Regions from separate parts of the Vogesella perlucida genome, predicted to be linked through region 2. Evidence: riboswitches for the same ligand, from Rfam matches in the RefSeq annotation. Region 2 holds a riboswitch; the other holds the start of a gene.
What was found. Region 2 has a riboswitch for glycine ahead of glyA (serine hydroxymethyltransferase). Riboswitches for the same ligand answer to the same signal wherever they lie in the genome.
Positions count from the first base shown of each region.

Region 1: linked by a shared signal. The riboswitch ahead of gcvT (glycine cleavage system aminomethyltransferase GcvT) and the one ahead of glyA (serine hydroxymethyltransferase) in region 2 are both predicted to bind glycine.

Region 1 is NZ_CEETRO010000001.1:352,131-368,121, forward strand. Features, by position in the region: gene gcvP (aminomethyl-transferring glycine dehydrogenase) at 1-1,593, opposite strand, end outside; gene gcvH (glycine cleavage system protein GcvH) at 1,833-2,219, opposite strand; gene gcvT (glycine cleavage system aminomethyltransferase GcvT) at 2,295-3,380, opposite strand; glycine riboswitch at 3,413-3,509, opposite strand; glycine riboswitch at 3,517-3,617, opposite strand; gene ACZ9XP_RS01695 (hypothetical protein) at 3,979-4,266, shown strand; gene ACZ9XP_RS01700 (amino acid permease) at 4,348-5,670, opposite strand; gene gluQRS (tRNA glutamyl-Q(34) synthetase GluQRS) at 5,910-6,818, opposite strand; gene fdxA (ferredoxin FdxA) at 6,880-7,203, shown strand; gene cheD (chemoreceptor glutamine deamidase CheD) at 7,256-7,858, opposite strand; gene ACZ9XP_RS01720 (protein-glutamate methylesterase/protein-glutamine glutaminase) at 7,858-8,931, opposite strand; gene ACZ9XP_RS01725 (CheR family methyltransferase) at 8,928-9,797, opposite strand; gene ACZ9XP_RS01730 (methyl-accepting chemotaxis protein) at 9,782-12,526, opposite strand; gene ACZ9XP_RS01735 (chemotaxis protein CheW) at 12,542-13,051, opposite strand; gene ACZ9XP_RS01740 (chemotaxis protein CheW) at 13,064-15,289, opposite strand; gene ACZ9XP_RS01745 (response regulator) at 15,320-15,664, opposite strand; gene ACZ9XP_RS01750 (STAS domain-containing protein) at 15,905-15,991, opposite strand, start outside.
Region 2 is NZ_CEETRO010000002.1:405,835-421,825, reverse strand. Features, by position in the region: gene ACZ9XP_RS04350 (SpoIIE family protein phosphatase) at 1-321, opposite strand, end outside; gene ACZ9XP_RS04345 (PQQ-dependent sugar dehydrogenase) at 449-1,627, shown strand; gene dbpA (ATP-dependent RNA helicase DbpA) at 1,706-3,088, shown strand; gene ACZ9XP_RS04335 (YitT family protein) at 3,161-3,796, opposite strand; gene ACZ9XP_RS04330 (YitT family protein) at 3,989-4,627, opposite strand; gene mmuM (homocysteine S-methyltransferase) at 4,823-5,770, opposite strand; gene ACZ9XP_RS04320 (methyl-accepting chemotaxis protein) at 5,911-7,779, opposite strand; gene ACZ9XP_RS04315 (LysR family transcriptional regulator) at 8,124-9,005, opposite strand; gene ACZ9XP_RS04310 (NAD(P)H-binding protein) at 9,110-9,757, shown strand; gene ACZ9XP_RS04305 (nuclear transport factor 2 family protein) at 9,754-10,203, shown strand; glycine riboswitch at 10,374-10,461, shown strand; glycine riboswitch at 10,463-10,553, shown strand; gene glyA (serine hydroxymethyltransferase) at 10,702-11,958, shown strand; gene ACZ9XP_RS04295 (L-serine ammonia-lyase) at 12,123-13,523, shown strand; gene ACZ9XP_RS04290 (NAD(P)/FAD-dependent oxidoreductase) at 13,612-14,853, opposite strand; gene ACZ9XP_RS04285 (transporter substrate-binding domain-containing protein) at 14,966-15,748, opposite strand; gene ACZ9XP_RS04280 (ornithine cyclodeaminase family protein) at 15,917-15,991, shown strand, end outside.

The DNA.
Region 1 (15,991 bases), on a different contig from region 2:
GCGCGGGGCGAACGGGTGCATGTTGGCAAACTCTGGCCAGGTCACCGGAATCATCTCGCTGGTAGCGTTCAGCTTCATGGTGCAGCTGCCCAGGCTGATCATGCTGTGGTTCATGGCCAGGTCGCGGTTTTCCAGCTTCTTCAGGTAGCGCAGCATTTCGTGCTCGCTGTGGTGCTCGTTGAACACCGGATGGCTGAGGATGGCGGATTCGCGCTTCAGGCTGGCCGGGATCGCGTCGGCGGCGGCAGCGTCCAGCGCGGCAATGTCGGCAGCCTTGCCAGTGAAGATTTCAATCAGCTGGGCCAGGTCGGCTTCGGTAGCGGCTTCGTGGAAGGCCACACCCAGCACGCCATTGCCGGCGTCACGCACGTTGATACCGGCAGCCAGCGCCGCAGCGTATACGTTGGCCGCATTGGCACCCAGCTCGACCTGTACGGTGTCGTAGAACTGTTCGAATTTCAGCTTGCCGCCCGCCGCTTTCACCGCGTGGGCGAAAATGGCAGCCAGGCGGTGGATACGCTGGGCAATGCGTTTCACGCCAGCCGGGCCGTGGTACACGGCGTACATGCCGGCCATATTGGCCAGCAGCACCTGGCTGGTGCAGATATTGGAGTTGGCTTTTTCGCGACGGATGTGCTGTTCGCGGGTTTGCAGCGCCATGCGCAGCGCGGTCTTGCCCTTGGCATCGATGGACACGCCGATGATGCGGCCAGGGGCCGAGCGCTTCATGTCGTCGCGGAAGGCAAAGTAGGCCGCGTGCGGGCCGCCAAAGCCCATCGGTACGCCAAAGCGCTGGGTGTTACCCAGTGCTACGTCGGCGCCCATTTCGGCTGGCGACTTCAGCGCCACCAGCGCCATCACGTCGGCGGCCACGATGGCCACGCCACCTTTGGCTTTGACGGCAGCAATGTACGGGGTCAGGTCCAGCACGTCGCCGGCTTCGCCCGGGTACTGGAACAGCGCACCGAAGTAGTCGCCATTACCGGCTTCTTCCGGGTGGCCCAGCACCAGCTCGAAACCGAAGTACTCGGCGCGGGTTTTCAGTACGTCCAGGGTTTGTGGCAGTACGCGGCTATCCACAAAGAAACGGTCGCCTTTTACCTTGGAGGCACGGCGCGCCAGCGCCATGCCTTCGGCGGCAGCGGTAGCTTCGTCCAGCAGCGAGGCGTTGGCGATGTCCAGGCCGGTGAGGTCGATCACCATTTGCTGGAAGTTCAGCAGCGCTTCCAGGCGGCCCTGGGCGATTTCGGCTTGGTACGGGGTGTAGGCGGTGTACCAACCTGGGTTTTCCAGCACGTTACGCAGGATCACGCCGGGGGTAATCACCGGGTAGTAACCCATACCGATAAACGATTTGTTGATGACGTTCTTGCTGGCCACGGCTTTCAGGTCGGCCAGCGCGTCTACTTCGCGCTGTGCTGCGGGCAGGTCCAGCGCACGGTTGAAGCGGATACCGGCCGGCACGGTTTGTGCCACCAGATCTTCCAGCGAGCTGGCGCCGATTTCGGCCAGCATCTGTTGCTGTTCGGCATCGCACGGGCCGATGTGGCGGGCGATGAATTCTTGATGATTGAAGAGTTGCGAGAGAGACATGTCTGCGATTCCGTCTTATCGATTAGCCACGAAAACACACGAAAAAACACGAAAGAAAACCCGCTAGGGCAACAGCTAAAACCTGTTGCGGCGTCACCCCAAGCCGGGCATGAGCCAAAGGTGTAGCCGCCTGGTTGTGGCAATCGCTTCGAGCGCCGCCAGGCATTTCCGTGTCCTTGCGTGTGTTTCCGTGGCTAATAAAAAATGCCCCGCCATCTTGCGATGGCAGGGCCGTTTTATCAGGCGCCGATTTCGGCTGCGTAGGCAGCGGCGTCCAGCAGGCCATCCAGATCAGCGGCGTTGGCCGGCTTGATCTTGAAGAACCAGCCTGCGGCGTATGGCTCACTGTTGGCCAGCTCCGGGTTGGCTTCCAGCTCGGCGTTCACTTCCAGGATTTCGCCGGCGATCGGGGCGTATACGTCGGAAGCGGCTTTTACCGATTCCACCACGCCGGCTTGCTCTTCGGCAGCCAGGTTGGCGCCGACGGCAGGCAGCTCGACAAACACGATGTCACCCAGCAGCTCTTGCGCGTGCTCGGTAATACCCACGGTTACGGAGCCGTCGGCTTCCAGGCGCAGCCATTCGTGGCTGGATACGTATTTCAGTTCGGCAGGAATGTTGCTCATCGTTTCTCTCCAGAAAAATGTGTCGTGATGGTGTAGCGGGACAGGCTCTTGCTCGCCCCGTCGTTATACACCAGCTTATTCAAAAACTTTCTTGCCGTTACGCACGAACGGCATTTTCACCACACGCACGTCGGTCAGCGTGCCGCGCAGGTCTACCTGGGCGGTAGCCGCAGTGGCAGCCGGTACACGGGCGATGGCGATGGAATGCTTGAGGGTGGGCGAGAAGGTGCCGCTGGTGATGATGCCTTCGCCGATGCCTTCTACCACCACTTTCTGGCCTTCGCGCAGCACGCCGCGGCCTTCCAGCACCAGGCCGACCTGCTTCATGGCAACACCGGCTGCCTTCTGGGCTTCCAGCGCGCTACGGCCGATAAAGTCGCGGCCTTCGGTCATGGCGATGGTCCAGCCCATGCCGGCTTCCAGCGGGGAAACGCTGTCGTCCATATCGTGGCCGTACAGGTTCATGCCGGCCTCCAGGCGCAGCGTGTCGCGGGCGCCCAGACCGATAGGCGCTACGCCAGCGTCTTTCAGCTCGTTGAAAAAGGTAATGGCTTCGGTAGCGGGGATCATGATTTCCAGGCCATCTTCACCTGTGTAGCCGGTGCGGGCAAAGAACCACTCGCCGGATGGCAGACCCTGGAACACTTTCAGTGCACGGATGGCGTCGGCCAGTGCCGGTTTTACGCTGCAGACTTTGTCGATGGCGGTGGGGCCTTGCACGGCCAGCATGGCCAGGTCGCGGCGTACTTGCAGGGTCACGTCGAAACCGGCGGATTGTTTTTCCATCCAGGCCAGGTCTTTTTCTGTGGTGCCAGCGTTAACGACCATGCGATAACCAAAAGCGGTGAGGTATACGATCAGATCGTCTACCACACCGCCTTGTTCGTTCAGCATGCCGGAGTACAGTGCCTTGCCCTCGAAACCCAGCTTGGCTACGTCGTTGGCAATCAGCTTTTGCAGCCAGGCCTTGGCGTCGCTACCGGTGATGTCCACCACGGTCATGTGGGATACATCGAACATGCCGGCGTCGCTGCGCACGATCTCGTGCTCTTTCAGCTGGGAGCCGTAATGAATAGGCATTTCCCAGCCAGCGAAATCAACCATTTTCGCGCCGGAAGCCACGTGGGCATCAAATAGGGGGGTACGTTTCGGGGCCGTCATTGCAAGTCCTTAGGAGTGAGATTATCCCTGCCTCACACCCCTCTGTCCCTGCACCTGAGATTTTCCGGCATTGCGCCGTTAGCCCCTTCGGTGGGCGCATCCTGTGCGCCACTCTCCAGATTCTGCGGGGAAAACCCCGATTCTTGCAGTCCTTTTGCCTGAGCGATTGCGGGTGCACTTGCGCCTTCGGCGGCGGTTTTGCCCGGTGGGCAAACCGCTCTCTCCTGCGGAATGCGCGCATTATCGTTGCCACAGCGTAGCTTGGCAAGCTGGATTTGGCGGCACTGTGGCACCCAGCGGCCTGGCAACACGACGGGCAGATGACAAGACAAAAACAGCCATGTCACCCGGCTTGAGCCATCACTATCGCCACGGGCAGTCATGCGACACCTTGCTGCGCGCAGGCCTGGGTTACTGACACAAACCGGACACACCCAGGACAAGCGCTGCGTACATGATGCAAGAAGCATGGTATGCAAGCTACTGTTTGGTAAGCCTACCCTGCAAGACCACGGCTACCCAGACCAAGGCGCCAGCACGCATATACCGGGGCCCAGCCGTGGCTGCCTTAGCGTACAAGTACAGAGGGAGCAGCGACATGCAGCCATCAATTGATGACATTCTGGCCAGCCTGGAAAATTGCGGTGAACACGCTGCGCAACGGTGCGACGGGGACAGGCAGCTTTATACAGCCGCGCTACATGGCATGCTGCACCAGGCCACCATGCATCTGCCGCCATTGGAAAAACTACTGGTGATCCATGCCGCCATCACCCTGTTTGGGCCCGATGCCAACATCAACGATGACACGACTGATGACAAAACGGGTGATCGTGATCTACTCGGCGATGAGCAAACACTGATACCGCTTCATCTGGGCGCATAGCGCAAAAGCAACAAGGGCCGGCGTGCCATGCACACCGGCCCTTGCATCATGTTGGCCGCAGGCTACCCTGCCCCACCGAGCTTAGCCTTTCACCAGGCGCTCGCGCAGCTGCCACAGGTACACAGGCAGGCCGGCCAGCAGCAGCAGGATGCCCCACATGACCACTTCGGCACCGGAGCCGTAAATGGTCCACATGGCAAAGATAAAGCCGCCAAACGAGAACGCCAGCGGCGCGTACCAATCGCGGCGGCTGAACTGCTGGTGGCGCTTCAGCATCACCGCCAGCAGCGCCATGGCGCAGAAGGCATACGGCAGCAACGTGGTGGCCGTGGCCAGCAGGATGACAAACTCGAAAATCTGCACGCCACTGTCGCCACCAGCGTACTTGCTGGCCAGCAAAATGGTCACCAGCACGGTAGACAGCACCAGGCCGACGATGGGCACACCGGCTTGGTTTTCACGCACGAAGAAGCGCGGAAACAGCTTATCGCGGGCGGCAGCGGCCGGAATATGCCCCTGCATCAGGCACCAGCCATTGAGTGCGCCAAAGCAGGACACCACGGCACCCAGGCCTACCGCGTAGTAGGCCCAGTTACCCCACAGCTGGCGGGCTGCATCGGCAAACGGTGCGCTGGATGCGGCCAACTGGCTGGCGGGCATCAGGCCCTGCAGTGCAATGGTGCTCAGAATGTACAGGCCGGCGGCAATCAGCGTGCCCAGCACGGTGGCACGCGGGATGGTGCGCTCGGGCTGGTCCACATCCCCAGCCGGTACCGAGGCCGACTCCAGCCCCAGAAACGCCCACAGCGTCAGCGCCATGGTCGCGGGGATGGCTTCGCCCAGCGGCTTGTGCTGCGGGTTGAACTGTACAAAGTCGGGGTTCAGATACAGCAGGCCGGCGATGGTCACGCCCCCCAGCGGCAGCAGCTTGATCAGCGTGGTCACAATCGCTACACGGCCGGAGCTTTGCGGGCCGCGGCTGTTGATCCACGTTACCAGCCAGATCAGGCCGATGGCGGTGGCACCGGCGGCCAGGTTACTCTGGTTCAGCACCGGGAAAAACACCCCCAGATAGCTGACACCGGCCACGGTCAGCGCCGCATTACCGGCCCACAGGGCAATCCAGTAGCCCCAGGCAATCAGGAAACCGGCAAAGTCGCCAAAGCCTTCGTGAATATACGCATACGGGCCACCGGCTTTATGCGGCAGCAGGGTAGCCAGCTTGGCAAACACCAGCGCCAGGCAGATGGCGCCCAGCGAGGTGATGGTCCAGCCGATCAGCGACGAGCCGCCGTATTGCGCCAGCGAGGCCGGCAGCAAAAACACGCCGGAGCCGATCATATTGCCCACCACCAGGGCGGTACACATCCAGAAGCCGAGCTTGCCCGGTGCGGCCTTAGTCATGGCAGCCTCCCTGGCAGGCGGGGTAAACGGGGGGAACAGCTGCGTGCGGCCAGGCCGCACGGGGAATGAGGTATTGCATGGAAAGTCCTGATTGTTCTTGGGTTTTGCTGGTGTCCACAGGCCCGCCCCTGTCTCGGGGCGTGGCCATGCCGCACAGGCGGGCTGCACGGCATCACAAAACAAACAGGGCCTCGACGAGGAGGCCCTGCTGCTGTGCACAAAATTATAGCGTTTTTTGGCTATGCCAGGACGATAGGCCCGGCCGGCACACTCGCCAGCTGCCAGTTTTGTCGCGCCCACTGCCATATCTCGTCGCGTGTCTGTACGTGGGGCGGCACCGGGTGCCCTAGCCGCGCCAGTGCATCGCGCAGCTGCTGCGCCACGTTGGCCGCATCAATCGCCGGGGCCAGCGTCTGCTTGGATAGCTTCTCACCCGCCGCATTCACCATCACCGGCAGGTGGCAATGCGTGACCGCCGCACCACCCAGACACTGGCGCAGCCATAGCTGGCGCGGGGTAGACACCAGCAGGTCGGCACCGCGGACAATGTCGGTCATCCCCTGAGCGATGTCATCCACTACCACCGCCAGCTGGTAGGCCCAGAAGCCATCCGCCCGCAGCAGCACCACATCGCCGATATCGCGCTGCAGCTGCTGGCCATAATGCCCCTGTAGCCGGTCGGTAAACGCCAGCTCTTCGTCGGGTACGCGCAGGCGCCAGGCGCGTGCCTGCCGCCCGGCAGCCACGCCGTGGCGGCAGGTGCCGGGGTAGACCGTGCCATCCACGCCACGCTGGCCCTGCTCGGTAATTTCCTTGCGCGTGCAGGCGCAGCCGTAGGCGTGGCCGGCATCAATCAATTGATCCAGTGCCGCACGGTACAAATCGTAACGGTCGTGCTGCCAGGCCAGCTCGCCCTGCCATTCAAAACCAAATGCTTCCAGCGTGTGCAAAATGGCGCTGGCGGCACCGGGCATTTCCCGTGGCGGGTCCAAGTCTTCCATGCGCAGCCACCACTGGCCGCCATGGCGCCAGGCTTCCAGATAGCTGCCCACCGCCGTGGTCAGCGAGCCGGCATGCAAGAGGCCGGTGGGGCTGGGAGCGAAACGGCCACGGTAAACGGGGGCAATAGACAAAGTAGAGGCAGACATGGCGGGCAAACAGGGCAACAATGACTAGATGGGCGCTATGCCCGGCTAGCAGGAGATGATCGTGACGCACGTTGTAACCGAAGCCTGTATCAAATGCAAATACACCGACTGTGTCACCGTGTGCCCGGTGGACTGCTTTCACGAGGGGCCGAACTTTCTGGCAATCGACCCGGACGAGTGCATCGATTGCACGCTGTGCATTGCCGAGTGCCCGATCGATGCCATCACCACCGATACCGACCTGCCCGCCGGCCAGGCGCACATGCTGGCGCTGAATGCCGAGCTGGCGGCGCAGTGGCCGGTGATCACCACGCAGCAGCCCCCGCTGGCTGACCACGAACACTGGGCTACACAAACGGGCAAGCTGCCGCTACTGGAACGCTAGACGCAAAAAAGGTTGGCCGCGGCCAACCTTTTGCTTGTACTGCAGCACAGGGCTAGATGAACAGGTCGATATCGCCACCGTGCTTTTGCTCGGTATCGCGGTCGATACGGCGGCGGTAGCTTTCTTCTTCCTGCACCAGGGTTTGCTGCGGGTTGATCTTTTTCACCATCACCTTGCCGGTATCGGTAAAAAAGTAGATCTTGCGCGCGATATCCAGCCCCAGGTCTTCGGCCACGATGGGAATGTTTTCCTGCGCCAGAAAAGCGCGCACGAAACCGGCATTGCGCTGACCGATATTCACCGTGGTCATACCGGCAATCACGTTGCCGCCACCAAACACCTTGGCCTCTAGTGTGCTGCGGTTGGCGCCCAGCTTGAGCATGTCGTTGATCAACAGCTCCATAGCGTGGGTGCCAAAGCGCGCCGGCATCAGGCGGTCGCTATTACTGCTGCCCTGGTCTGGCAGCATGAAATGGTTCATGCCGGCGATACCGGTTTTGCGGTCGCGCAGGCAGGCCGACACACAGGAGCCCAACACGGTAACCAGCAGCAGCCCGTCGCCGGAGGCTTCGTATTCGCCAGGCAGTAGCTTGGCCGCCGCGCGGTTGAAACTTTTATCGAAATATCGATGATGTGCGGTACCGGCAGTCGTCATCAGGCCTCCCGCATGGTTTTGCCAGCCAGGTAGGCCAGTACGCGTTCCGCCACTTTATCCAGCGGGGCGACCTCGTGTACCGCGCCGACTTCAAACGCAGCACGTGGCATGCCATACACCACGCAAGACGCCTGATCCTGGCCAATATTGAACGCACCGGCTTCGCGCATGCGCAACATGCCTGCCGCGCCATCGCGCCCCATACCCGTCAGAATTACGCCGACAGCACGCTTGCCCAGCAGGTTGGCCGCAGAGTCAAACAGCACGTCTACCGACGGGCGGTGGCGGTTTACCGGCTCACCCTGCCCCAGCTCGGTAACGAAACCACTGGCCACCTTGCGCAGGCTAAGGTGGGAATGCCCTGGCGCGATATACACATGGCCGGGCAGTATCGGCTGGCCGTCGGTGGCCTCGCACACCGACATGGCACAGCTTTGATCCAGGCGGCGCGCAAACGACAGGGTGAAATTTTCCGGCATGTGCTGCACGACCAACACCGGCGGGGTATCGGCCGGTAGCGCCGACAAGAACTCGCGCAGGGCTTCGGTACCGCCGGTGGAGGCCCCCACCACAATGATGGCATCGCGGCGCAGGATAGCCGTTTGCGTGCGCGGCGCAGCCGGCTTGCTATCCCGCTGGATAAACCGCGGCGGCAAGCGCACATGCGCCCCAGCAGCCATACGGATTTTTTCGCAGATTTTCTCGGCGTAATCCAGCATGCCGCGGCTGATGTCCAGCTGTGGTTTGGCAATACAGTCCACCGCGCCCAGCTCCAGCGCCCGCAAGGCGGTTTCCGAGCCACTGGCGGTGAGGGAGGAAATCATCAGTACAGGGGTTGGCCGCAGGCTCATCAGACGGCGCAGGAACTCCAGGCCGTCCATCTTGGGCATTTCCACGTCCAGGGTGATCACATCCGGGTTGGTTTCACGGATACGCTCGCGTGCGGCAACCGGATCGGGGGCAAACGCCACCACTTCCATATCGTGTTGCTCATTGATGATCTTGCCTAGCAGCTCGCGTATCAGCGCCGAATCATCAACCACTACCACGCGTATCTTGCGCTCCGTGCTCATGGTGTTTTTCCACTCGCCAGGCGGTAAGCCGTCTTGCCGCAGGGCGAAAAGGTATCAGTAATATGCTGGATATTCTCGGAATGCCCCAGCAACAACAGGCCGTGCGGTTTCAGGTACTGGGCAAAATGCTCCAGGATCCCGGCTTGCGTGGGCTTGTCGAAATAGATCAGCACATTGCGGCAGAAGATGACATCAAACATGCCAAGCTGCGGCCAGTTGCGGTCTACCAGGTTGATCTGGCGAAACTCCATATTGCGCATCAAACCGGACTTGATCTTGACCATGCCTTCGTTCTGACCGCGCCCGCGCAGAAAGAACTGCTTGAGCTGCTGGTCGCTCAGCTTGGCGATCCTGTCCAGAGCGTACACCCCTCCGGCAGCCTTTTTCAAGACATTGGTATCGATATCTGACGCAACGATATGATAATTACCCGACCTTACCGCCGGATCCAGCGTCATGGCGATCGAATAAGGCTCTTCACCGGTAGACGAAGCAGAGCTCCACACGCGGTAGGCGTCACCACGATCCGCGTGCTGTAGGGCGTGCTGGTGCAGGATATCGAAGTGGTGCTGCTCGCGGAAAAACGAGGTCAGGTTGGTGGTAAGCGCATTGATGAAGTGCTCCCACTCGTGCTCCCCTTCCGGTGAGCGCAGCAGGGCCAGATAGTCGGTAAAATTGGCTACGCCCAGGCGGCGCACATGCTTGGCCAGCCTGGCGTAGGCCATATGGTTCTTTACCGCACTCAGGGCAATACCGGTTTTGTCGTAAAGCAGCTCGCGGATGATGCGGAAATCTTCATCGGAAAAATGAAGATCCCGCGCAAAGATGCTTTCCTTATCGCTGGCGGTGCTCAGAATTCCTCCCACTCGCCTTCATCCGTGGCGGCCGGGCGCACCGCCTGGTGGTTCATGGCAGGCAGGGCCTTACGCACCGGCGCTGCCGGCTGGTGCACCAGCACGCTGGCTTGCGGCTTGCGTTCCGGTTTGCGCAGGCTGGCCGCTGCGCCTAGCTGGTCCAGCTTGAAGATGGCCACGGCATCGCGCAGATTGGACGCCTGCTCTTCCAGCGATTCGGCAGCAGCAGCGGCCTCTTCCACCAGGGCGGCGTTTTTCTGCGTGTTTTCGTCCATCTGGCTCACGGCCAGGTTCACTTGCTCGATACCCGAGCTCTGCTCGATGGAGGCCGCCGAGATTTCGCTCATGATGTCGGTCACGCGGCGGATGGACGACACGATTTCTTCCATGGTGCGGCCCGCCTCGTCTACCAGACGGGTACCGGATTCCACTTTTTCTACCGAATCGCCAATCAGGCCCTTGATTTCCTTGGCAGCCGCCGCCGAGCGCTGTGCCAGGTTGCGCACCTCGCTGGCCACCACGGCAAAGCCGCGGCCTTGTTCGCCGGCGCGGGCGGCTTCTACTGCCGCGTTCAGCGCCAGGATATTGGTCTGGAAGGCAATGCCGTCGATCACGCTGATGATGTCCACGATCTTGGTGGCACTCTCGTTGATCTCGTTCATGGTGGAAACGACCTTGCCCACCACCACACCACCGCGCGAGGCAATGTCGGAGGCACCCACCGCCAGGCTATTGGCCTTGCGCGAGTTCTCGGCGTTCTGTTTCACGGTGCTGGTGATTTCCTCCATGCTGGAAGCGGTTTCTTCCAGGCTGGCGGCTTGCTGCTCGGTGCGGCTGGACAGGTTCACGTTACCGGCAGAAATCTCCTGCGCTGCCGTGTTGATAGCGTCGGTCGCTTCCTTGATGTTGCCAACGATCTCTTTCAGGCGTGCCACCGTCAGGTTGGTATCGTTACGCAGCTGGCCGAACATGCCTTCGTATTCGGCTTCTATCGTACGGGTCAGGTCGCCGGCAGCCAGGCCGGACAGTACCTGGGCAATGTCGTTCAGGCCGCGGCTGGACACGTCCAGCAGCTGGTTGACCTGACCAGACAAGGTGGCAAAGAAGCCGGTTTTGCCGTCCAGCGGAATACGCTGGCTAAAGTCACCGTTGGCCGCAGCACCCACCACTTCGGACACTTCTTTTTCTACACGCACTTCTTCGGTACGGTCGGCCCACTCGACTACCGAGCCGATGCGCTCACCGCTATCACTGAACACCGGGTTGGCAATCAGGCGGAAGGTACGGCCGCCCACGCTGATCTGGCTGGTGTGGGTGGTTTTCAGTGCCTCTAGCAAACCGCGCTGGTGCGCAGGATTACGGTGGAAGACATCCATATTGGCGCCCTGCAGTTTGCGGGCGTCAAAGTTTGGCAGGACACGCTTGATGTCGTGCTCGGCCACTTGCAGCATGTCTTGTACGCTGCGGTTCAGGTAGATGATGTTGCGGTCGTTGTCGGCAATCATCACGTTGGACGACACATTGTCCAGCGCTTTGCGGATACGGGTATTTTCTTCCAGCATGCGCAGGTCGGCTTCGCGTTTTTGCTGCTCCAGCGCCTCGCGCTTCAGCTGCTCGGTAATGTCCTGCCACTCCACCACGGTACCCAGGGCGGCGCCTTGTTTGTTCATGATCGGGGTCACGAACAGGACAAAGGTACGCACCCCCACCTGGATGGTGGCTTTGTGCGGCGAGCGCATGCTGGCCAGCATGCTGCGCTGGTGTTCCGGGCGCTTGTGGAAGCCATCGATATTGCTGCCTACCAGGTCGCGAGCGCTAAAGCCTGGCAGCTCTTTCTTGATATCGGCCTCTGCGTTTTGCAGCATGTCCGCTACAGCGCGGTTGGCGTACACCACGATGTTATCGGCGTTGGCAATCATCACATTGGTCGCTGCTGCGTCCAGTGCGTTGCGAATGCGGATGTTCTCGATGGCTTTATCAGCCGCCTGCTTGATGTAGTAGAACAGGCTGCTGGTGTCTTTGTCGGCAACCTGCAGGGTACTGGTCACCTCGCCGCTAGCCAGCTCTTGCATCAGTTTGGTCGCGTCGGACGGCTCACCACCAATGACGCGGAACAATGAGCGACCAATCAGGTAGGCAGCCAGCAAGCCGATCACAAGAGACGCGACCAGGAAACCCTCGGTAATCAGCAATGAAGTATTGGCATCATGTTGCAGGCTAACCCCGTGCTCCTGTGCCATGCCTTCTTCGTAGGCAACCAGCGCCTCGACAGCGCTCAGGTAGGCTTTCTGGGCGTCACGCAGATGCGAAAACAGGAAAGCCTTGGCTTCGGGCAACTGACCGGCATTGAACAAGGCAGTAAACTGACGCAGCTTGGCACGGTATTCCTGATCGGCCTTGACCAGACTGGCTTGCATGGCAACCGACTCATCTTCCGGCGGACGCTGTTTCAGCACCTCCAAGGCGGCATCAATGTTTTTGAGCTGTTCATCCAGCTCTTTCACTTGCGAAGCGCCAATCTGTGGATCGTCTGCCAGCAGAGCGGTACGCACACCACGTGCCGTACCATTAATATTGTCCACGATCTTGTTCACCGCGTTGGCACGCGGCATGTGGTTCTCGGTGATTTCCGCACCACTTTCGATAATGGTCTGCAGCCGGAGAACCGCCAGGATAGACGATGCGGCAATCAGGGCCAGCAGCACGCCGAACCCGATAACCAGTAACTGTTTGACTTTCATGCCTTTTCCCCTGTGTTAAACGTTGGCCGCAACAGCCGCATCCATCAACGCCATCTCGTCACTGCTCATCAGTTTTTCGATATCTACCATGATGATCATGCGCTCCCCCACTACCCCCAGGCCCTGGATGTAGTTGGTATTCATCACGGCACCAAACTCCGGCGCCGGGCGAATATCATCACCGGATAGCTCGATCACATCCGACACCCCGTCCACGACCATACCAACAGTGCGGTTGAGCACGTTCAGGATAATGACCACAGTAAAGTCATTATAGATAACGTTACCCACATCAAACTTGATACGCATATCCACAATGGGCACGATGTGCCCGCGCAGATTGATCACGCCTTTGATAAAGCTGGGCGACTTGGCCAGGCGTGTTACCGCGTCGTAGCCGCGGATTTCCTGTACCTTCAGAATATCGATACCGTATTCTTCCTTACCCAGCGCAAACACCAGGTATTCACGCCGGGCTTTGTCGGTATCACTGCTGTTGTTCGCGTCCATGGTGGCAACACCCATTACTAGCACCTGTTAATGAAGCTGCGCCGTGAGTATTTCACCGTGCGCCTTTTGTAAATTCATGCGGACAATCGCCGCCACATCCAGAATCAGCGCGACGCGGCCATCCCCCATGATGGTGGCACCGGACAACCCTTCTACCTTGCGGTAGTTGGCTTCCAAGTTTTTCACCACAAATTGTTGCTGCCCCAGCAGCTCGTCCACCATCAGCGCCACCTTCTGGCTACTGGATTCCACAATGATCAGAATGGACTTGTCCGGCTGCGATGCCGGGGCATCGATAGAGAAATACTCCGCCACACTGACGATCGGCAGATACTCGCCACGCACACTCACCACCTGGCCACGCCCGGCGATAGTCTTGACCTCGCTGGGCTTGGGCTGCAGCGACTCCAGAATGTAGTTCAGTGGCAAAACATAGGTTTCATCGGCAATCTTGATGGACATGCCGTCCATGATGGCCAGGGTCAGCGGCAGGCGAATGGTCATGGTGGTACCAATGTCCACCATGCTGCTGATATCGATACGGCCACCCATGGCGACGATATTCTTGCGCACCACGTCCATGCCCACGCCACGGCCAGACACGTCGGTGACCTCGGCGGCGGTAGAAAAACCCGGCTCGAAAATCAGCGCCCACACCTCGGTATCGCTCATGGTATCGGATACCGGCAGCCCGCTTTCACGTGCCTTGGACAGGATCTTGTCACGGCGCAGACCGGCACCGTCGTCGGTCACCTCAATGACGATGCTGCCCCCTTCATGGAAGGCACGCAGGGTCAGCAGGCCGGTTTCTTTCTTACCTTTGGCACGGCGCTGCTCGGGCGACTCGATGCCGTGGTCCAGGCTATTACGTACCAGGTGGGTTAACGGGTCGGATAGCTTTTCGATAAAGCCTTTGTCCAGCTCGGTATTCTCACCCACCATTTTCAGCTCGACTTGCTTGTCCAGCTTGCCGGCCAGGTCCCGCACCACACGCGGGAAGCGGTTGAATACAAACGCGATGGGCATCATGCGGATAGACATCACCGCCTCTTGCAGCTCGCGCGAATTACGCTGTAACAGCGAGATGCTGTTCAGCAGGTTTTCGTGCTCGACCGAGTCCAGCCCCGAGCCATACTGCATCAGCATGGACTGGGTAATGACCAGCTCCCCGACCAGGTTGAGCAGCAAATCGACTTTATCGGTGCTGACACGAATGGAGTTCTCGCCCGCTGTTGCAGCACCCGCTGTCGCCGCCCGCGGTTCGGCACGAACGGGCTCTTTTGCCGGACTGGGCGCATGATGTGCGGCGGGTACGGGTGCCGCCGCCGGGGCTGCCACGAGTGGCTCAAACAGGCCGAAGCCATCTTCTTCAAAGGCAACGCCGGGTTTGCTGCTGGCGGTGGCTGCCGGCAAGGGTGCAAACAAGCCAAAGCCGTCTTCTTCAAAGGCAATGTCAGCGTTTGGACTGGCAGTGCTGGCTGGCAAGGGGGCAAAGAGGCCGAAACCGTCTTCTTCAAACGCGATATCACCGGCAGGTGCCAGCGCAGGCAGCGAGAAGAAACCGACGCCGTCATCTTCTACCGTGATGTCTTCTACCACCTTGAATGACTCGGGTGGCAACAGAAAAGCCAGCATCTCGACGACATCATCGCAAGGCGATGCTGTCGTAAGCACCGCCAGCGCGGGAATCACCGGATCGGCTTGCTCGTCCAGTGCCTGCATGATCTGCAGGCTACCCAGTGCCGCCAGGCGTTGCCATAGCTCTTCCACCGCCATGGCGACGGGAGGATAAATTTCAATATGCAAACGGCCAGAAGCGGCGACCGCCGGTGCCGCCACAGGCGCGGAGGGCACGGCAGCCGCACCGGGGACTGACAACTGCTCCAGCTTTTGCTTGAGTACAGCAATGCGCGCCTCATCTACCGGCTCGTCACCACGGTGAAATGCCAGCATTTCCTTCAGCAAGTCACCGGACAGCAAGGACGCATCAACAATGTCCCGACTCAGCGGCAGCTCGTTCTTGCGCACCTTGTCGAGCAGGTTTTCCAGCACGTGCGTCAACTCGGCCAGATCACTGAAACCGAAGGTGGCGGCGCCCCCTTTTATGGAGTGGGCTGCACGAAAAATGGCATTGAGGTCTTCGGACTCGGGCTGCTGTACGTTAATCGCCAGTAGAAGCGATTCCATATTGACTAAGTGTTCTGCAGTCTCATCGAAGAACACCTGATGAAACTGCGACATGTCAAAAGTCATGGACGCCCCCTGAGAATGATTTTCTGATGGTTAGCCAACAAGGCGGCGTACAACGTCTACCAGTTTCTGGGGGTCGAAGGGCTTGACCAGCCAACCGGTAGCACCGGCGGCACGGCCTTGGGCCTTCATTTGATCGCTGGACTCGGTCGTCAGCATCAGGATGGGAACAGAGGCATAGTTTGGCAGGCGGCGCAGCGAGCGGATAAGTGTCAGCCCATCCATGCCGGGCATGTTCTGGTCGGTGAGCACCAGATCAACCTGCCCTGCTTGCGCCTTGGAAAGCCCGGCATTGCCATCGGAAGCCTCGACAACTTCATAGCCGGCACTTTTCAGGGTAAAGGCGACCATTTGGCGAATCGAGGCGGAGTCGTCCACCGTTAGAATTCTTTTAGCCATAGACTCAGCAATCCATCTAGATTAAGTATGCACACAATTTAAACGAAAAAGCCTGCGAAGCCACCATGTTTCTATACGTATTAGCCCATGCATGCCACTTTAGTCAATGTCATGCATAAAACTGTACGCATCTAACAGATCGCATCGCAAGCTGCCTGATGACAGCGCCCCTGGCTGCCTCGCCGGCCAGGCAGGCAAGCAACGCAGGGCGAATCAGGGTCAACGAATGGTAAACAGCTTGGTGAAGCAGGCAATTTCCAGCACTTGGCGAACGGTATCCTTGCAGTTCACCAGTGCCAGGTCTTT
Region 2 (15,991 bases):
CAGCGCCACAAAGGACAGCTCGGTCAGCGGCAGGTGGTAATCCACCACCAGCGGATTGGTGTCCATGAAAGCAGTACACGGCTTGCGGCCAAAGATCTCGCGGTGAAACGGCCGCGCCAGCATGCTCATGAAATGGTTGCGGTTGATGATGCCCAGCGGCTGGCCATCGCGCACTACCGGCAGGTTGGCCAGGCCTTCGTGGCTGGTAAACACTTCCAGCACCTGGTAGTTGCTGCTGTCCGGTGCCACCACCGGGGGCTGGTCCAGCAGATGGCCGGCCACCTGGGTCACGGCAGACAAGGCAATATTGTCACGCTGCATGTTGCGTCCTGCGTATCGGGAAATGCGCGCAGTGTAGGCAGCGTGCGTGACGCAACCGTGACAGGACTTTGACGCTATCGTTAAACAATGCCTCCAAATGAGGCCGCCATATTAAAGCAAATAATTTATGAAAATAGCGAACATCCTGCTGCTGGGCAGCACCCTGCTGGCCAGTGCCAGCTATGCGGCCAACTGCCACGGCGTGCCGGCGCTTGCCGCCCCCAGCGCAACCGGCCTGTGCGCTGGCGTGGTGGCCAGCGGGCTCACGCTGCCACGCGGCATCGCCATGCTGCCCGACGGCAGCGTGCTACTGACCGAGATGGTGCGCTGGGATGCAGCGGCTGGCCGCCTGCTGCGCTTCACCCGCAAGGCAGATGGCTGGCAAAAAACCGTCCTTGCCCGTGGGCTAGACCGCCCGCACAGCGTAGCGGTACTGCCAGATGGCCGTGTGCTGCTGGGCGAGGTTGGCCGCATCAGCCTGCTCAACCTGGCGACACCGGCACAGCGGCGCACCGTGGCCACCCTGCCGCAGCGCCAGCGCCACCCGCTTACCAGCTTTACCCTGGCGGGCAACACGCTGTACGTGAACATCGGCAGCAGCTCGGACAACTGCGACACGCAGCGCGGCCAACCACAGTGCGCCGAGGCCGAAGGCAGCAACCCCGCCGGCAGCGTGCGCCGCTACCGCGTACTGGCCGATGGCCGCCTGCAAAACCTGGGGGTGTTTGCCCGTGGCCTGCGCAACAGCATGGCCATTGCCGTACACCCCAATGGCAGCGTGCTGCAGGCCGAAAACAGCCGCGACGGCATCCACCTGCCGCTACAGCTGAAGAACGATAACGCGCTGCCGCACGACGAACTGAACTTGTTGCAAGCCGGCAGCCATTACGGTTGGCCGTATTGCTACGATCTGCAGCAGAACGCACCGGAGTTCCCGCGCTACCGCTGCAACAGCACGCAAGCGCCCACCTTGCTACTGCCGGCGCACAGCGCGCCGCTGGGGCTGGTCTGGTGGCTGGGGCCACAGGCACCGGCCGCCTGGCGCGGCCAACTGGTGGTGGGCCTGCACGGCTACCGCAAGCACGGCCAGCGCATTGTGGCCTACGCCACCGATAGCAAAGGGCTGCCGCAGGGCAAACCACGCACCCTGCTGGGGCCGTGGCGCGGCCAGGGCGGGCCCGCCGGGCCGGTAGAAATCGCCCAGGCAGCCGACGGCGCGCTGTGGTTTGCCGACGATCGCAACGGCCAGCTGCTACGCTTGGCCAGCCAGCCACCCGGCAGCCAACCGGGCCGCGCATCGCGTTAAAATCGCGCCCAAGGTTGGCCGCAACGCCGCCAGCTGCTACACTCCGCGCCTTGCCATATCAACCCACGCCAAGTCATTGTGAACAAAGCCAAATTCAGCACCCTGCAACTGCCGCAAAACCTGCTTTCCAACCTCGATAGCCTGGGCTACACCAGCATGACCGCCATCCAGGCAGAAAGCCTGCCAGCCGTACTGGATGGCCGCGACGTGATCGCACAGGCCAAAACCGGCAGCGGCAAGACAGCAGCATTTGGCCTGGGTCTGCTCACCAATATCAACCCGCGCTGGTTTGCCATCCAGGCACTGGTGCTGTGCCCCACACGCGAGCTGGCCGACCAGGTCGCGCAGGAAATCCGCCGCCTGGCGCGCTGCATCGACAATATCAAGGTCATCACCCTGTGCGGCGGTACGCCCATGGCGCCGCAACGCGCCTCGCTGGAGCACGGTGCCCACATCGTGGTCGGCACCCCTGGCCGCCTGCAAGACCACCTGTCGCGTGGCACGCTGGAGCTGGCCGGTGTCAAAACCCTGGTACTGGATGAAGCCGACCGCATGGTGGACATGGGCTTTATCGAAGAGATCGTCGGCATCGTGCGTGCCTGCCCGCGTAGCCGCCAGACGCTGATGTTCAGCGCCACCTACCCGGACAACATCCGCAAGCTGGCCGAGCAGTTCATGAAACAGCCGCACATGGTGAAGGTAGAAGCCCTGCACGACGCCGGCCAGATCGAGCAATGGTGGTACGAGATCGACCCGGACCAGCGCCTGGACATCGTCGCCCGCGTGCTGCACAGCGTGCGGCCAACCTCTGCCCTGGCCTTCTGCAATACCAAACAGCGCTGCAAAGAGCTGGTGGCCGAGCTGCAGCAAGCCGGCTTTAGCGCCGAAGCGCTGTACGGCGAGCTGGAACAGCGCGACCGTGACCAGATCCTGGCGCGCTTTGCCGGCAAGACCATCACCACCCTGGTGGCCACCGACGTGGCCGCCCGCGGCCTGGACATCAAGGACCTGGACCTGGTGATCAACGTGGACGTGGCACACGACCCGGAAGTGCACATCCACCGCATCGGCCGTACCGGCCGTGGCGACAAGCACGGCCTGGCGCTGACGCTGGTGAGCCCCAGCGACGCACGCCGCGCCGCCAGCATCGAGGAATACCAGAAAGCCGACCTGGCCTGGGAAGAGCTGGCCGACCTGAAACCGGCACCGGGCGGCCCGCTGCTGCCACCGATGGTGATGCTGGAAATTGCCGGCGGCAAACGTGACAAGCTGCGCCCGGGCGACATTCTGGGCGCGCTCACCGGCGAAGGCGGCGTGGATGGCAAACAGGTGGGCAAAATCACCGTGTTCGAGTTCAACACTTTTGTCGCGCTGGATCGTCACATTGCCCAGCAGGCTTTCGAGCGCCTGAGCGCGGGCAAGATCAAGGCCAAGAGCTACAAGATGCGTTTTGTGGAATAAGCCAGCCAGCCTGGTAAGGCATGGCACAAAAAAACCGGCCTCTGGCCGGTTTTTTCATGGGTGGTGCACGACTCAGGTGCCGATATAACGGTCTGGCCGGTGGTTCATGGCAATCACCATATTCAGCGACGCCGCCCCCAAAATGGAACCCAGCAGCGCCGGTACGCTGACCAGGAACAGCGAGGCCAGCAGGATGACCATATCCACCCCCAGCTGCAGCTTGCCGGCACGGATACCGTAACGGTCCTGCAGGAACAGCGCGAGAATATTGACCCCGCCCAGGCTGGCCTTATGGCGAAACAGCGCAATAAACCCCATGCCCATCATCAGGCCGCCGATCAGCCCGCTGTAAAACGGGTTCAGCCCGCCAAAATGGGCAAACTGGCCGTGCAGACTGGTAAACACCGATAGCAGGCTCACTGCTACAAAGGTTTTCAGCGTAAACAGCCATCCCATGCGTTTGACTGCCAACCAGTAAAACGGCAGGTTGATCAGTGAAAACGCCACGCCAAACGGCACGCCGGTCTGGTAGTGCAGCAGGAAAGCCAGCCCCGCGGTACTGCCGGTCAGCAGGCCGGCGCTCTTGAACATGGCCACACCAAAAGAAATCAGCAGCGTACCCACCACAATGGCCAGCACATCTTCCAGCCAGGTATGACTGAGCTGATCATCGTTATGGGGTGTCAGGGTGGTAGCGGTGGCACTCATGTCGGGCTCTCTATTGCGTTGCAACAATTTTGCCATTTTATCAATACTGCCAACAATCACAACAAACAAACATCAACCTATCTACAAGTAAAAAATATTGGCAATAACATTGCGCCAATATCAGAACAGTCGCTCACAACACGCATGGATGGCATGACAAGCAAGCGCGGCAGCAATATTTCACCCCGCGTATCAGGACTGGGCAATGTAACGGTCGGGCCGGTGGTAAAAACCGATCACCAGGCTCATGGCCGCCGCGCCGATCAGGGACCCCAGCAGCTGCGGCCAACCTGCTACCAGCAGCGCGCTGGCCATGACCAGCAGGTCGAAACCGAACTGCAGCTTGCCCGCACGCAGGCCGTAACGCTGCTGCACGTATAGCGCCAGGATATTCACCCCGCCCACGCTGGCCTTGTGGCGAAACAGTGCAATCACGCCCATGCCAATCAGCAAGCCCCCGAGCAGGCCGGTGTAATACGGGTTAAGCGCCCCGGCAAAGGGGAAAAGCGCGCGGTGCAGGCTGGAAAACAGCGACACCAGCGCCACCGCCACAAAGGTACGCAGCGTGAAGGCACGCCCCATCTGGCGCAGTGCCAGCCAGTAAAACGGCAGGTTGATCAGGAAAAACAGCCAGGCAAACGAGGTACCACTGTAATAGTGCAGCAGGAAGGCTACGCCGGCGGTGCCACCGGTCAACAAGCCGGCCTGCGCGAACATGGCCATGCCCAGGCCGATAAAGGAGGTACCAATCAGGAATGCCAGCAGGTCTTCTGGCCAGGTATGTGCCAGCGGATTGTGTCCGCCATTCAGGCACTTGCTTTCGCTAGTCATGTGCTTACCGTGGTGGTGTATCGGGACAAGGCCGCCACGCTTGCCGGGTAGGCAGGCTGGCGCAGGTTTCGATAAGCAACAAGCTTGCCAGTACATCGTGCCGCACCGGGGTGGCAGCACGGCGCAACAGCACAAGGCCCCGCCGGGTGGCGGGGCCTTGTCATGCACAGCGCAGATCAACGCTGCTGTCAGTACCTAGCGGGCAACCGGGCGCAGCCAAGCGCTTAGCGCGCGGATGTCTTCGGGCGTGGTGCGGCAGCAGCCACCAATGCAGGCGGCGCCGGCGGCTCGCCACTGGCGGGCGGCGTCGGCAAAGGCGCCAGGGTCGCTGCTACCGTGCCAGGTCTTGGTGGTGGCGTCGTAGCTCTCGCCCGAGTTGGGGTAGGTCAGCAGGCGTTTGCCCGAAACCCGTGCCGCCTCGCCCAACAATGGTGCAATGTGGCGCGGCGCGGTGCAGTTCACGCCCACCGCCACGATCTGCGGAAAATCAGCCAGGGCGGCCACGGCGTCGGCCAACGGGGTGCCGTCACTCAGCTTGGCCGCATCGCGGCACGAAAAACTGATCCAGGCGCGCGCGTCGGGGAACTCGTCACGCAGCAGCGTGGCCAGCGCCAGCGCTTCTTCGGCGCAGGGGAAGGTCTCGCCGGCCAGCAGGTCGGGGCCGGCGGCCAACAGCGCCGCGATACGCGGACGGTGGAAATCCATCAGCTGTTGTACGCTCAGGCCGTAGCCACCACGGTATTCGGAACCGTCGGCCAGCATGGCACCGTAGGGGCCTACCGAGGCCGCCACCAGCGGCGGCTTGCGCCCAGCCAGGTTGGCCGCATCGGCACAGAAGGCATCGCGCGCTTCTTGCGCCAGGCGTACCGACTGCTGCATCAGCGCCACGGCCTGCTCGTGGCCAATGCCGCGCTTGGCAAAGCCTTCAAAACTGGCCTGGTAGCTGGCGGTGGTGGCCACATCCGCACCAGCCACGTAGTAGTCGTAATGCACCTGACGGATAAGCTCGGGGGCTTCCAGCAGCACGCGCGCCGACCATAGCGCGTCGTTCAGGTCGCAGCCACGGCGCTCCAGCTCGGATGCCATGGCGCCATCCAGAATGATCACATCATTAATAGCCACTGCGGCCAACGGGTCTTGCATAGCTGCCTCTACATGCGAAGCGAGCCCGGCTAAGGGGCTCGCGCGTTTGAAAATAAACCCTGCTTGCAAGGCAAACAGGGCTTGTCTGATTGCGGGCCGGCTGCCAGTAAGCCAGACCGGCTTGCTGGCAGCCGCCACGATTACAAGCGGAACCGGGCTACCAGGGCTTTCAGTTCGTCGCCACGGGAAGCCAGCACGTTGATGGTGGCCAGGGCTTCTTGCAGGCTGGTATCGGTTTGCTGCGCCATCACGTTCACACGCTCGGCACTGCGCGCCATTTCGTTGGTGGCCACCCCCTGCTCAGCGGTGGACGAGGTGATTTCGCTCATGCGCGAGGAAATCTCCTCGGCGCTGTGTTTGATCTCCTCTACCTTGCTGGCAGCCTCGCGCGACAGGGTCACGCCGGAGCTCACTTTTTCGTTGGTGACATCGGCGTGGCTAATGGCCTCGCCGGTGCGGCGGATCACGGTGTCGATCATCTCGGCAATCTGCACGGTGGCCGTAGCAGTACGTTCGGCCAGCTTGCGCACCTCGTCGGCTACCACGGCAAAGCCGCGGCCGCTTTCGCCAGCACGAGCCGCTTCGATGGCGGCGTTCAGCGCCAGCAGGTTGGTCTGGTCGGCAATATCGCGAATCACGCCGACAATGCCCTTGATCTGCTCGGACTGGCCAGACAGGCTGCCCATCACGCCATGCAGTGACGATACCGCGTGCAGGATGGACTGCACTTCGCGCTCCACTTCGGTCATGGCGCGGTGGCTTTCCACCGAGTTGCTGCGCGAACGCGATACCAGCGCTTCGGTTTCACCCACGTGGTCAGCAATGTGGTTGATGCTGACCGTGATTTCCTCAATGGTGGCGGCGGTAGCCGACAGCTCACTGGACTGCACGCGCGAGTCCTGGGCGATCTGCTCGGCCACGCGGTTCAGGTCGGCCGCATCGCGGGCCAGTGCATCCGACTCCTCACGCACGGTGATGAACATCTCGCGCAGCTTGGCCACAAACTGGTTGAACGCTTCGGCGATCTGGCCGACTTCGTCACGGTTGCCTACCGGCAGGGTTTTGGTGAGGTCACCTTGGCCACTGGCCACCTCGGCCATGGCTTTATGCAGCACATTCAGTGGTGCCAGCATTTTGGCGACACCAGCGTAGGCCAGGATACCGGCCAGCAGCAGCGCCGCTACCGCCAGGCCTGCCATCACGGTCAGCAGTTGTTTTACCGGGGCCAGTGCGGCAGATTTCGGCACCACCACACCAAACAGCCAGCTGGTTTTCGGCACCGGGTACAGGGCGACCAGGCTGGTGGCATCGTCTACGGATACTTCCTGAACCTGGCCGTCTTTAGCCAGTGCACCCAGGTCAAAACCCGGCATCACTTCGCCGATTTTCTTCAGGCCGGAATCTTTTTGCGGGTGGGCAATCACGTCGCCTTCGGCGGTCACCAGGAAGGCAAAACCTTCACCGGGCAGCTTGGCGGCGGTCACTTCTTGCACCACGCGTGCCAGGGTCACGTCACCACCGGCTACCGCTACCAGCTGGCCACCATCCTTGCGCGCCTGGGCAAAGGTGATGATGGGGCGTTTGGTGGCAGCATCGATGTACGGTGGCGAGGCGATGGGGCCGGCGGCATCTTTGGCAGCCAGATACCATGGGCGACCGGTAGGGTCGTAGCCCGGTGGCACCGGGGCAGCGCCGGTAAACTGGGTCATGGTTTTGTCCGGCTGGCCGACATACATATCGTCGAAGCCACCGGCGTCACGCGCTTGATCCAGCATGGGCTTGAGATCGCCAGTGCCAAAACGTGGCAACACCGACCCCACGATCTTCTGGCGGCTATCCACCCATTCGCTGACAAAGCTCACTTTGTTGTCAGCCGCCATCTTGATTTCGTTCTGGATTTCCTGCTCCAGAGCCGAGCTCATTTTCAAGTACGCTACGGTACAGAACACCACCGATAAGGTAGTGAGTACCAGCAGGACAAAGATCATCAAGCGCGTGCGTAATGTCATGATTCGAGCTTCCCCTGAATGTCTATTGATATGTTTTTTCGGACAGCGGGATGGTACTACCAAGCACGCCAGCCAGATTCCCCAAGCAGCACAAAACAACTTGCATACAAAATACTGTTGAAATGGCACGTAATCATGCCCAGCCTGGCCGGATAAAAACTGTTTCCATCTCACTTGTAAGCTTTTTTATAGAATATATGCGCTAACGGGCGGGCTTTGGCCATCAATATATTTAAACCTCACCACGCTCTTTTGTTTGTTAGCCAAATATTGCAGTACATACAAGTTTTTTTGCGTGCTCTTTAAATGCACATGTCAATAACTGCACAAGAAACAGTCAACCGCTAGGGCATGGATTGTTGCAATAAAGCAATAGCGTGCCGCACCTTGGCCGGCAGCACGTCACGGCGCGGCGTCACCGCGTACACCGGCAACACCGGCGCCTGCCAGTCTGGCAGCACCTGCAGCAGCACCCCGGCCTGCAGCTCGGCGCGCACCTCGGGTGCTGGCTGCATGGCAATGCCCAGGCCACCTAGCGCAAACGCCCGCGCCGACAGCATGCTGTTACTGGCAATGCGGCTACGCAGGCGCAGCAGCTCTACCTCGCCCTCCCGCTGTAAGCGCAGCGGCGACAACCCGTGCTCTTGCTCCAGCCCTATCCAGTCGTGCTGGTATAGCTGGCCCGGCAGCTGCGGCATGCCACGCGCCGCCAGGTATGAAGGGGACGCCACCAGCACAAAAGGCCAGTCGGCCAGATGCCGGGCCACCAGCGTGGAGTCGGGCTGATTGCCGGCACGCAATGCCAGGTCGATACGGTGCTGCACCAGGTCGATCATTTCATCCTGAAAAAACAGCCGCAGGCTCAGGCCAGGGTTGGCCGCCAGCAGCGGGGCCAGCGCCTGCCCCAATACGCCCCCGGCAAAGCCGCTGGGTGCGGCAATGCGCAGCTCGCCCACTGGCTCGTCGCGCAGCGCGGCCATCTGCACGCTAGCTTCGTTGGCGGCGGCCAGCATGGCGGCACAGCTGCGGTAAAACACGCTACCTGCCTCGGTGAGCGTGAGTTTGCGGGTGGTACGGTGCAGCAGGGCTACCTGATGCTGTTGCTCCAGGCGTTTGATGTGCTGGCTCACGGCCGATGCCGTCATGCCCAGCGTGCGCCCGGCAGCGTTCATGGAGCCGTGTTCGATCACAGCGGCAAATACGGCCATGCTGCGTAGCTCGTCCATTACCAACCTCAGCTTAACAATGATTGTATTTCAAAGCGGATTATCATCCGAAAGCGCGTGATCTACCATGCAGTCATTCCCTACCCCACCCGAAAGGACACAGCATGAACATCGCACTTATCGGCGCCAGCGGTTTTGTTGGCCAGGCCCTGCTGCAAGAACTGCTCGCCCGTGGCCACCAGGTCACGGCACTGGTGAGCCGCCCGGAACGTATTACCGCTGCGGCCAACCTTACCGTGAAAGCCAGCAACGCTTACGATGCCGACGCCATCGCCCGCGACGTAGCAGGCCACGATGCGGTGATCAGCGCCTTTAACCCGGGCTGGGACAAAGCCGATATCCGTAGCCTGTTCCTGCAAGGCCACGACGCCATCGTGGCGGGCACCAAGGCCGCCGGCGTGGCACGCTTTATCGAGGTAGGCGGTGCCGGCAGCCTGTACGTGGCACCGGGCCTGCAGCTGATCGATACCCCGCACTTCCCCGCCGACTACAAAGAAGGCGCCGAGGGTGCCCGCCAGGCACTGAACCGCCTGCAAGACGAAAGCGTGCTGGACTGGGTATTCGTATCGCCCCCCGCGCTGCTGGCCCCGGGTGAGCGCAGTGGCCAATACCAGCTGGGCGCCAACGAACTGCTGATGGACGGCGACGCCCCGGCCGGCATCAGCGTGGCAGACCTGGCGGTCGCCATCGTGGACGAAGCCGAACAGGCCCGCCACCACCGCCAGCGCTTTACCGTAGCCGCCGCCAAATGAAACATTGGCTGACCGCAACGCTGCTGGCTGCCGGCCTGGCTATTAGCACCCTGCCTGCACTGGCAGGCCCGCGCGAGGACGCCAACAAGGCCCTGGTACTGGCTTTTTACGACGCCGCCTTCAGCAAGCTGGATGCCGAACAGGCAGCCACGTATCTGGCACCCGGCTATATCCAGCACAACCCGGAAGTCGCCAACGGTGTAGCGCCGCTGCAAGACTACGTGCGCTGGATTCGCGCCAATACGCCGCAAAGCCGCGCCAGCATCAAGCGTGTGCTGGCCGATGGCGACCTGGTGATGCTGCACGTGCACAGCCAGGACAAACCCGGCGAGCGCGGTGTGGCGGTGGTGGATATCTTTCGCGTGGCCAATGGCAAGATTGCCGAGCACTGGGACGTGATCCAGCCGGTACCCGCGCAGGATGCTAACGGCAACGGCATGTTCTAGCCCGCCAGCAAAACACCCGTCACGCCGCCCTGCTTGCCCCGCGCAAGGGGCGGCGTTTTGCTGCGTTTGCACATCGATAAATACCCGCCACGCATTGACACCAGCGCGTCAGGTCTTCTAGATTCTGCAAGCCACGCGCGACACGGCAGGGGCCCGCCCCGCCGCACCGCGCCGCACACACAGGAGAGACTGCCCACGCGGCAGCGCCGAAGGGGAATCGCCCCAGAAACTCTCAGGCAAAAGAACTGTGTGTGTCCGGCACTCTGGAGAGAAGGTTGGCCGCAACGCCGCCTCGCCGAAGGACACACGGTGCGCCCGCACCGCAATATCTCAGGCAAAAGGACAGAGGGGGCATCGTCCGGCATGGCCGGGCGGGTGCCATCGCCTGCGTCCCAGCCATGCCCTGCCCGCCCATGCCGCCACGCGGCACCCTGGGCACCCCGCCAAAGAGCCATGCACACGGCTGCAGCAGCAGCCAGACACGCCATGGAGAGAGATATGTTTACGCAAGACATGCAGATTGCCGGTTTCGACGACGCCCTGTGGGCCGCCATCCAGGCCGAAACCCGGCGCCAGCAAGACCACATCGAGCTGATTGCCTCGGAAAACTACACCAGCCCGCGCGTGATGCAGGCCCAGGGCACCCAGCTCACCAACAAGTACGCCGAAGGCTACCCCGGCAAACGCTATTACGGCGGCTGCGAGCATGTGGACGTGGTAGAGCAGCTGGCCATCGACCGCGCCTGCCAGCTGTTTGGTGCGCACTATGCCAACGTGCAGCCACACTCCGGCAGCCAGGCCAACGCCGCCGTATACATGGCGCTGCTGCAGCCGGGCGACACCATCCTGGGCATGAGCCTGGCCCACGGCGGCCACCTGACCCACGGCGCCGGCGTCAATTTCTCCGGCAAGATCTACAAAGCCGTGCAGTACGGCATCGACACCGGCACCGGTGCGATTGATTACGACGAAGTGCAACGGCTGGCCATCGAACACCAACCCAAGATGCTAGTAGCCGGTTTCTCTGCCTACTCGCTGGTGGTGGACTGGGCGCGCATGCGCCAGATTGCCGACAGCGTGGGCGCCTGGCTGTTCGTGGACATGGCGCACGTCGCCGGCCTGGTGGCCGCCGGGCTCTACCCCAGCCCGCTGCCGCACGCCCACGTGGTCACCACCACCACGCACAAAACCCTGCGCGGCCCGCGCGGCGGCCTGATTCTGGCGGCCAACCCGGACGAAACCCTGGTGAAGAAGCTGCAGTCGCTGGTGTTCCCCGGCATCCAGGGCGGCCCACTGATGCACGTGATCGCCGCCAAGGCAGTGGCGTTTCTGGAAGCGCTGCAGCCCGAATTCAAAACCTACCAGCAGCAAGTGCTGGATAATGCCCGCGCCATGGTGGCGGTGTTTCAGCAGCGCGGCTATACCGTGGTATCGGGCAAAACCGACGACCACCTGTTCTTGCTGAGCCTGATCGACAAAGGCATCACCGGCAAGGCCGCCGACGCGGCACTGGGGGCAGCCTGCATTACCGTCAACAAGAACGCGGTGCCGAACGACCCGCAAAGCCCGTTTGTGACCAGCGGCATCCGCATCGGCACCCCGGCCATCACCAGCCGTGGTTTCGGTGTCGCCGAGGCGAGCCAGGTAGCGCACTGGGTCTGCGATATCCTGAACGATATCGATAATGCAGAGGTCGCCGCCCGCGTACGCCGCCAGGTGGCCGAGCTGTGCGCGGCCTTCCCGGTTTACCGCTAACGCAGGCGCCAGCTGCACTGCAGCATCGGTAGTGCACACAGCGGCGGCATTGCTCAGTACAATGCCGCCGCTGCCCGGGCAGCACCCACACACCACGGCCCACACGGCCAGACAAACAACACCCGAGGCGCCACCCGCGCCCGCACCATAAAAAGAGAAGCAGCATGGCTATCAGCGTATTCGACCTGTTCAAGATCGGCATCGGCCCGTCCAGCTCCCACACCGTCGGCCCCATGCGTGCCGCACGCCAGTTTGTGGCGCGGCTGGAAAAAGACGGCCTGCTCGCCGCCACCGCCAGCGTGAAGGCCGAGATGTTCGGCTCGCTGGGTGCCACCGGCAAAGGCCACGGCACCGACACTGCCGTGCTGCTGGGCCTGCAGGGCGAATACCCCGACCTGGTGGACACCGACGCGGTAGACGGCATGCTGGCAGCCATTCGCGCCGACAAAACCATCCGCCTGCTGGGCAGCCACGTGGTGCCCTTCGTCGAGGGCGAGCACCTGATCCTGCACAAACGCAAGGCACTGCCCTACCACCCCAACGGCATGATCTTCGAGGCGTTTGCGGCCAACGGCGACAGCCTGTCCAAGCGTGCCTACTACTCGGTTGGCGGCGGTTTTGTGGTAGATGAAGCGGCCATCGACGCCGGTTTCACCCCGCCGGGCGTCACCGAGCTGAAACACCCGTTCAAGACCGGTGCCGAGCTGCTGGCACTGTGCCAGCGCCACGGTAAATCGATCAGCCAGATCATGCTGGAAAACGAGCTGGCATGGCGCAGCGAAGACGAGGTGCGCGCCGGCCTGCTCAACATCTGGCGCGTGATGCAAGGCTGCGTGAAGCGCGGCTGCGAGCGCGAGGGCATTTTGCCTGGCGGCATGAAGGTAAAACGCCGCGCCGCCGACATGTACCAGAAGCTGCTGGCCTCGCCGGAAGCCGCGCTGCGCGACCCGCTCACCGTGATGGACTGGGTCAACCTGTACGCGCTGGCGGTAAACGAAGAAAACGCCGCCGGAGGCCGCGTGGTCACCGCGCCCACCAACGGCGCGGCCGGCATCATCCCGGCGGTGATGCACTACTACGCCCGTTTTATCCCGGCGGCCAACGACGACGGCATTGTGCGCTTTTTGCTGACCGCTGGCGCCATCGGCATCCTGTTCAAGCTGAATGCATCGATCTCGGGCGCCGAGGTAGGCTGCCAGGGCGAGGTAGGCTCGGCCTGTTCCATGGCTGCGGGCGGCCTGGCCGAAGTGCTGGGCGGCACACCGGAGCAAGTGGAAAACGCTGCCGAGATCGGCATGGAACATAACCTGGGCCTGACCTGCGACCCGGTAGGCGGCCTGGTGCAGGTGCCGTGCATCGAGCGCAACGCCATGGCGTCGATCAAGGCCATCAACGCCGCCCGCATGGCGCTGCGTGGCGACGGCCAGCACTTTGTGTCGCTGGACCGCGTGATCAAGACCATGCGCGACACCGGCCGCGACATGAGCACCAAATACAAGGAAACCGCCCGCGGCGGCCTGGCGATCAATGTGATCGAGGTGCCGGTGAATATTGTGGAGTGCTGACCGCCAGGGTTGGCCGCAACACATGGCACAAGGGCCTGTCCCGCCACATGGCGGGACAGGCCCTTGTCACTTGATCCACGCAGCCCAATCAGACAAAGCGCGCTGGCGAGTACGGCGCAGGGTCGGTAAACGGTTTCTCGCCCAGCATCATCTCGGCCAGCAGGCGCCCCGATACCGGCCCCAGCGTCAGCCCCAGGTGGCTGTGGCCAAAGCTGAACCACAGGCCAGGGTGGCGCGGCGCGGCACCGATCACCGGGCGCATATCCGGCAGGCACGGGCGGCAGCCTACCCACGGCTCGGCATCCACCCGTGCCCCCAGCGGAAACAGGCCCTGCGCCAGCGCTTCGGCCTGCGCAAGCTGGTTTGGCGTGGGCGGTGCATCGCGGCGCGCCAGTTCCACGCCGGTAGCCAGGCGCAGGCCGCGCGCCATCGGCGCCACCAGAAAGCTGTTTTCCATGTCCACCACCGTACGCTGCAGGCCCGGCCCGCTGGCGTGATAGTGCATGTGGTAGCCGCGTTTTACCTGTAGCGGAATACGGTAGCCTAGCGGCGTAAAGACATCGTCCGACCACGGCCCCATGGCGAGCACCACCTCGCGGGCACGTAACACCCCACTATCGGTAAGCACCTGCCAGCCGCTACCCGCTTGGCGTAGGCTCTTCACCGCGCACTGTTTGAGCACCCCGCCCAGCGTCTGAAAAAAGGCAGCGTAGCCGCGCACCAGCGCGCCAGGGTCGCGGATGCTGTGCGGGTCGTGCCAGTGAATCGCCCCGCTAAAGCCCTGCCCCAGCCCCGGCTCGGCCTGGCGTAGCGCTGCGGCGTCCAGCACGGTAAGGCCCAGGCCGTATTCGCGGGCGATACGCTGGGCGTTGGCCGCTTCGTCAAAAAATGTGGCTTCGCCACGCCACGCCTCCAGCAGGCCCTCGCTACGGCGCAGCTCGGTCACCCCCGCAGCGCGGATCCAGGCGTCGTGCTCGGGCAGGCAGGCTTCCAGCAAGGGCAGCATGGCACGGCCTGTGGCCGCCAGCCTGGCCGGAGCCGACTCGCGCCAGTACTGCCACAGCCAGCCGGCGTAGGACGGCAGCGTGGCCGGGTGGTAGCGCACATCGGGCGAGCGGTTGGCCGCCAGGCGCAGCACCGACGATAGCTGGCGCGGAAAACCGTACGGGATCACCGCCGCCCGCTCCAGCAGGCCGGCGTTACCGTGGCTGGTTTCCTCACCCGGGGCGCGCCTGTCCAGCAGCCACACCTGGCGGCCGCGTTGCTGCAAAGCCAGTGCTGCCGATACGCCGACCATGCCGGCACCCAGTACGATTACATCTGCATCCATGCTGCTTGTTGCCTTCCTGCTGCCGCACCTGGGTTGGCCGCGGCGATAATGAACTGGCGGCGGCCAAGCCTGGCGCACCGCCACCCGGCTGACAGCCGGGCGGGTAAAAAACTTATTGGGCGATGATGTCGCGCTTGAAGTACTTCTGCGACAGGCGGCTCAGGGTGCCGTCCTGCTTCAGCGAGCGAATGGCCTTGTCCAGCTCGACTTTCAGCGGATCGCCCTTACGCACGCCCAGGCCGGTGCCCTCGCCCAGCGTGGCAAAGTCGCTCAGTATCTTGCCCTTGAACTCGAATGCCTTGCCCTGTGGCTTGTCCAGAAAGCCTTCCTGCGCATTCTGCCCTTCTTGTACCGAGGCATCCAGGCGGCCTGCCGCCAGGTCCAGGTAGATCTGGCTCTGGTCGCGATAGGCCACCACCTTCACGCCTTCACGTTCCCAGTGCTTGCGCACAAAGTCCTCCTGCGTGGCGCCCTGCAGCACGCCCACGGTCTTGCCTTTCAGCGCGGCCACCGTGGGCAGCAGCGGGCTGTCGCGCCGCGCCACCATCTGGATAGGCACGATGTAGATCGGCATGGTGAAGTCGATGGACTCGCGGCGTTTGGCGGTAATGTTCATGGCCGAGTTGATCACCTCGAACTTGCGCGCTTTCAGGCCGGGGATCAGCCCCTCGAACGAGGTTTCCACATAGCTGCACTTGGCTGCCATGCGTTCGCAGATGGCGTGACCCACATCGATATCGAAACCCACCAGTTTGCCGTCGGGCAGCTTGCTCTCAAACGGTGCGTAAAACGGCTCCAGCCCCATGCGGATGGCCTGGCCACCTGCCAGCGCCGGGCCGGCCAGCAAGGCAATGAGGGGAAGCAGATAGCGGCTAGCTGCGCGTTTTTTGTTCATGATGGTTTCTCCTGGCCTGGTCCGGTATGGCCGCGCCGGCAGGCTGCCGGCAGCGGGTGCGGCACGTGTTGGCCGCTTGCTGGCAAGAATAGATAAAATTTCCATAATGGACAATTTTTTTCTTCGTCGCTAAGCTGTGACCATCGTGACCCCGCAGCCATAAACACCATGCACGCCATCGACCACCACGCCGCCCCGCTCATCCTCAACGCCGACGCCATCCGCCCACACCTGCCCTACCTG